DNA from 2 places in the Methyloceanibacter stevinii genome. Region 2 is predicted to be linked to the other one. Evidence: predicted binding sites of a transcription regulator. Region 2 holds the regulator's gene; the other holds the start of a gene.
The links. Region 2 encodes PhoB, which activates phosphate uptake and scavenging genes when phosphate is short. Its sites were predicted from a motif close to TGTCATNNANCTGTCAT; they were not measured.
Positions count from the first base shown of each region.

Region 1: ppk2 (polyphosphate kinase 2) is a predicted target of PhoB. The motif match lies at 1,142-1,158, and genes of this name have one in related genera.

Region 1 is NZ_LPWE01000005.1:81,835-85,030, reverse strand. Features, by position in the region: gene AUC70_RS03665 (CarD family transcriptional regulator) at 1-145, shown strand, start outside; gene AUC70_RS03660 (thermonuclease family protein) at 240-1,076, opposite strand; gene ppk2 (polyphosphate kinase 2) at 1,278-2,207, shown strand; gene AUC70_RS03650 (multicopper oxidase family protein) at 2,243-3,196, opposite strand, start outside.
Region 2 is NZ_LPWE01000001.1:94,118-97,313, forward strand. Features, by position in the region: gene AUC70_RS00500 (GcrA family cell cycle regulator) at 383-895, shown strand; gene phoB (phosphate regulon transcriptional regulator PhoB) at 991-1,698, opposite strand; gene phoU (phosphate signaling complex protein PhoU) at 1,715-2,449, opposite strand; gene pstB (phosphate ABC transporter ATP-binding protein PstB) at 2,477-3,196, opposite strand, start outside.

The DNA of each region.
Region 1 (3,196 bases), on a different contig from region 2:
CGACCGTATGGCGCGCGAACTGGCCGCCGTCGAGAAGCTGGACGAGGAAAGCGCCGTCGCCAAGATCGACGACATCCTCGCGAAGTCGGCGCGCACGATCAAGGCCGCCGCGGAGGCCGCGGAGGCCGGGAAAGCCGCCGCTTAAGGCAAGCTTCCCCTTGCCAAGATTGAGACAAGGCCGGGCCTCGCGCCCGGCCTTTTCATTTGGGGCGCCTCGTGCCCGACGCTGAAGCCAGGTTTCAGCCCGCGCCGGACGAAGTCTCCAGGGTTTCGATTTCTTCCGGATGTGAAATCTCGATCATGGGGCCGTTCCACCACTCGACCCAGCCCCGCACGCGCACGCGCCGGCCCGGCAAGCTCAACAGGTCGAGGCCCGCGGCCTCCAGAACCGGAAGCCGCTTGCGCTTGATGACCACGGTGAAATCCTCCCGCCAGTCTTCGGCGAAATTGATGTAGACGCGTGTCTTCCCCTCGCCGATGCCATGCACCTTGCCCTCGACGAGCTGGTAGGTGTGACGCCGGTAGCCGAGCGACTTGGGATCGTGCGCATCGCGGACCTGATAGGTCAGAGAACGCCAGACCCCGCGCCTTCCTTCCCGCGCCTCAGCCTCCGCGGCGAGGAGCGGCTCGAGGCAGGCGGCCATGTCGGGCTGCGCCGCCACGCGGGCGAGACCTTTCGCGACCAGTTCCTCTTGCACCCAAACCGGCTCGGCGTCGCGGGTAAGGAAGACCTGCGCCAGCAGACGCCCGTACCGGTCCTCCTGCCGCGCATCGAAATGCAGGCTGACCGAAGCGCCTTGCACCAACTGGCGAAGCGCCTGCCGAGCCTGCGCCGCGAAGGGCCACGGTTCGGACCGATCCCAGTCCACGCCGCGCGCGCCGGCGCCAGCACCCCCCAGCAGCCGCACCGCGCGGCCATCCTCGAGCTCCAGCGTCTCCCCGTCGACAACCGACGATACGGCCACCGTTTCGCCAGCCGGCAGGTCGCACGCGCCGGCTAACGCCTTGGACACCGGCGCGCCAAGAGCAAGGAGAGGAGCAAGTCCGACACTGATCGCGAGAGCCCGGATGCGCATTCATGCATTCTACGGAGGCCGCAAGCACTCGAACAGGGCACGCAAGCACCCTCAAGTTCCCCCAATGTCATCGGACGGTCGACTTTGTCGGGTTCCGGTTCGGAGAAGTGTTGCCGCTGACACAAAAGTTTTAATCTCGCTGGCGAGAGTTGCCGCTGAGCCGACGACCCCACATAGACGACGAACAACGAGAGATCTCCGATGACCGACGATCCGAATGAGACGGGCCGAAAGAACATAAAGGACTGGGTTGAGTCAGAGCTTGAAGAGACTCTCGACGAGACCCTTGAAGCCGAACTCTCCGAGCCGATGCTGAGCGAGGAGCTGCGGGAGATCTACAAAGAGGCCCACCCAGACGCCCTCGACCGGCGCATCTATCTGAAGAATCTCCTGCGTCTGCAGTCCGAGCTCATCAAGATGCAGAGCTGGGTCGAGGCGACCGGTTCCAAGGTCCTGATCATTTTCGAGGGCCGCGACTCCGCCGGCAAGGGCGGCGTCATCAAACGCATCACGCAGCGGCTCAATCCCCGCACCGCCAGAGTGGTCGCTTTGCAGAAGCCATCCGAGCGCGAACTGACGCAGTGGTACTTCCAACGCTATGTCCCGCACTTGCCCTCTGGCGGCGAGATCGTTCTCTTTGACCGCTCCTGGTACAACCGGGCCGGCGTCGAGCGCGTCATGGGGTTCGCGAGCGAGAACCAGGTCGAACGGTTCTTTCAGGACGTACCGGAATTCGAACGCATGCTCGTGCGCAACGGCATCATCGTGTTGAAGTACTGGCTCTCAATCACCGACGAGGAACAGCAGCTGCGGTTCATGATCCGCATCCACGATCCCATGAAGCAATGGAAGCTGTCGCCGATGGACCTGCAGTCGCGCGTCCGCTGGGAGCAGTACACCAAGGCCAAGGAAGAGATGTTCACACGCACGAGCATCCCCGAAGCGCCCTGGTACATCGTGGAAGGCAACGACAAGAAGCGCGAACGGCTCAATTGCATCGAGCACCTTCTGTCGAAGATTCCTTATGAGGACGTGCCCTACGACAAGATCGAGCTGCCGGACCGTGTCTTCAGCCCCGACTATGACCGCAAGACACTGTCGCCCGAGCTCTACGTGCCGAAGATCTACTAGGAAGACTTACGGAGAAGCGAACGCCGCCCAGGTTCTCAGCTCACGCGGATGAAGCCCGCGAGGCCGGATTTCTGGTGCTCGATCACGTGGCAATGAAAGGCCCAGTCGCCCGGGTTGTCGGCCACGAAGCCGATGTCGATGGTCTCTTCCTTGTCGAGGACGACCGTGTCGGTCCAATTGGACGGCAGCGCGCGCTTGTTCGAACGCAAGGGGCGGAACACCTGTCCGTGGAGATGGATCGGGTGCCGGTTCGGGCTCGAATTGCGTAAGCGAAGCACATAGGCCTTGCCGAGCTTCAGGTCCGCGACCGGCGCTACCCCCTTGGCCGCGTCGCCCGGCCAAGGCTTGCGGTCGATGGACCAGAACGTGTAGCCGAACGAACCGCAGAAGCCGTTATTAGGCTTCAGCCCGTCGGGCGACCAGCCGAAAACCATCTCCACCACTTCCAGCCCCTTTGGATCGAAGTCCGGGACGTCGTTGGGCGGCAGCGGCTTCAACTCTTCGAGCGAGCGGCCAAGACTTGATCCCGTCGCGCGCAGCGTTGCCAGCTTGCGGGTCTTCTGGAGGGACCGGTAGGTCACCACGATCTCCTCGCCTTCGGTGTCCGGCATCCGCAGCGCCACGTCGAGCCGTTGGCCCGGTGCGACCAGGATCGGCGTTTCCCCGGTCGGCCAAGGCAAGTCTTGACGCAGAGGATGGCCGTCGGCGCCGATAATGCGTCCCTCCCCGCCTTCGAAGGTGAGCGGATAGAAGCGCGTGGTGTCGGTGGCGCCGAGGCGCAGACGCACCAGCGAACCGGCCGGATGCTCGTAGACCGGGTTCTGTTCCCAGTTCGCCGTCATCACCGTGCCAAAGGTGCCGGCGCGCGCGGCCGCCCGCGCCGAATAGAGCTGCATGAACTGATCGTCCTTGCCGATGCGGAAGTCGCGCAGGTTCAGGACCGTCTCCCCGTCGAACCCGGGGTCCTCCCTCTCCGCGACCACGATGAT
Region 2 (3,196 bases):
GTGTTCTTGAAACAAAAGTGCCGCCAACGGGCGGCAGCAAGCTTTGTCAGAGTGTTAGGTCTGCACCACACTTGAGTCAATCTGTCCTTATGACCCGCTTATCCAACGGTTCTCCACGCTTCTATTCAGCCTCGGGTTTGTGCTCAGCGCGGAGTGATGGCAGAATCCAATGGTTCCGGTGGAAAACGAGGCACACAAGCGTGGCGGACGCTTGTCGGTTCCTACCGGCCTTAGTAGGGTAATAATCGTTCGGCTACCAGATGTCGTAGGCATGGTGGACTCCCGAGCGATCATTTCTCAGCAGTAAATCCGAGTATTGCGAAAAAAAATGCCGTCGCTAACGACGGGTGGAATCTGAGTCCAAACTGAGGAGGCCGAAATTATGGCTTGGACTGACGAAAGAGTTGAACTGCTGAAGAAGCTTTGGTCCGAAGGACTGAGCGCGAGCCAGATTGCGGGACGCTTAGGCGGAGTGACCCGTAACGCGGTTATCGGCAAGGTGCATCGGCTCGGACTGTCGGGACGCGCGACCAGTTCCCGGTCCAGCGTTCCCCGGCCGAGACGCACCCAGGCGCCACGGCAAAACAGAGCGCCGTCCATCACTTTCGGCACGCGCGGCAACGTCGCGCTGAAGCCGACCTATGAAGAAGAATACGAGGCGGCTCCGGCGCCGGCTCCCGTCGAGGAACTGGTGATCCCGCTGCATGAGCGCGCCACCATCCTCACGTTGAAGGAGTCGATGTGCAAATGGCCGATCGGCGACCCGACCGAAGAAGGGTTTCACTTTTGTGGACGCAAGAAGACCGGCACCTCGCCCTATTGCGAGCATCATGCCCGCATGGCGTTTCAGCCGGTTCAAGCGCGGCGGCGGGAGAAGCGCTCAGCCACTGGCTGAATCACTCTTCCGAGAGCAATCTCTGTCTGAGATACGATTGAAGGCGCCGGGGAACCGGCGCCTTTTTTCTTGGTTGGCTGACTTCCCGAGCGGACCTAGGCCGTCTCTTCCAGCTTGTCGGAAAACGCGTAGCCGGCGCCGCGCACGGTGCGAACCGGGTCGCGTTCGCTGCCGCGCATCATGGCCTTGCGCAAACGGCCGATATGCACATCCACCGTGCGTTCGTCGACATAGACGTTCCGCCCCCAGACCCCATCGAGGAGCTGTGCACGGCTGAAGACGCGGCCGGGGCTCTGCATCAGAAACTCCAAGAGCCGGAACTCCGTCGGCCCGAGGTGAACCTGGCGGCCGTTGCGCGTGACACGATGGGAGTCGCGATCGAGCTCGATATCTCCCACCGTCAGCACGGAGGCGATGCGCTCCGGGTTGGTGCGGCGGAGAATTGCCCGCACCCGTGCCATCAGCTCGGGCAGGGAGAAGGGCTTCACCACGTAGTCGTCCGCGCCCGTCGTCAAACCCCGAATGCGGTCGTTCTCTTCGCTCCGCGCCGTCAACAGGATGATCGGTATCGTCCGCGACTCCTTGCCCGTACGCAACCGCCGGCACAGCTCGAGCCCAGACAGGCCCGGCAGCATCCAATCGAGCACGATCAAGTCCGGCGAATTTTCCGCAATTGCGACTTCGGCCTCGTCGCCGCGATGCACCACATCGACGGCAAAGCCTTCGGCCTCCAGATTGTACCGAAGGAGAAGAGCCAGCGGCTCTTCATCCTCGACAACCAGTACCTTTGCTCCCGCGTTCATCACGGACATCCCCCAGTTAGAAGGACGAGCTTCTCAACGACGTATAGGCCGTCGAACTGGTCGTATCGCCTTTCGGACGCTGATCCGTGATCGGCCGGCCATGCACGAGATAGTATACCGTCTCGGCGATATTGGTCGCATGGTCGCCGACCCGTTCGATGTTCTTCGCACCGAAAAGCAGATGCGTGCATAGGCCGATATTCCGCGGATCTTCCATCATGTAGGTGAGGAGCTCGCGGAACAGCGAGTTGTACATCGAGTCGATCTCTTCGTCCTTGTACCAGACGTTCAGCGCCCGTTCGGCATCGCGCTCGATGAAAGCATCAAGCACGTCCTTGAGCTGGCTGAGCGACAGCTCGCCCATGTGCTTCAGGCCCAGCATCAACTGCTTCGGCTGCTGCTCCGTCACGACCGCGACGGCGCGCTTGGCGATGTTCTTGCCAAGGTCGCCAATCCGCTCGAGATCCGTTGAAATCCGCAAGGCTGCCATGATCTGGCGGAGATCGTAGGCCATCGGCTGCCGCCGGGCGATCATGATGACCGCCTGCTCTTCGATCTCGCGCTGAAGCTGATCGATCTCCTCGTCCTCGCCGATCGTGTTGGCGGCAAGGTCCGGATCGCGGCGATCCAGAGCCTCAAAGGATTGTCCGAGAACCTTCTCCGCAAGGCCGCCCATCTTGGCGATCTTGTTGTTGAGGAGCGATAGTTCCTCCTCGTAGGACCGGACTGTATGTTCGTTCTGTTGTTCCATGGGGGGCGGGACTCCTGAGCGCCGATATCAACCGAAGCGACCAGTGACGTAGTCTTGGGTACGCTGATCGGACGGGTTGGTGAAGATCGTCGACGTGTCATTCACCTCGACGAGCTTGCCGAGATGGAAGAACGCCGTACGCTGGGACACACGTGCGGCCTGCTGCATCGAGTGGGTCACGATCGCGATGCAGAGATTCTCTTTGAGCTCATCCATGAGTGTTTCGATGGTCGCCGTCGCAATGGGATCGAGCGCAGAGCAAGGCTCGTCCATCAAAAGGACTTCCGGGTTCACCGAGATGGCCCGGGCGATGCAGAGACGCTGCTGCTGACCGCCCGAAAGGCCGGTACCCGGCGCATCGAGCCGATCCTTCACTTCTTCCCAAAGGCCCGCCTTGATGAGGCTGGTCTCGACGACCTCATCCATTTGAGCCTTGGTGGCACAAAGGCCGTGCAAACGCGGCGCGTAGGCCACGTTCTCGTAGATGGACTTGGGGAACGGGTTCGGCTTCTGGAACACCATGCCGACGCGGGCGCGAAGCTGCACCGGATCGACCTCGGGGGCATAGATGTCTTCGCCGTCGAGGCGAATATCACCCTTTACCTTACAGATATCGATCACATCGTTCATGCGGTTGAGGCAGCGCAGGAACGTGGATTTGCCGCAACCGGAGGGACCGATCAGGGCCGTCACCGACTGACTGAAGATCTCGAGGTTGACGTCGAACAGCGCCTGCTTGTCGCCATA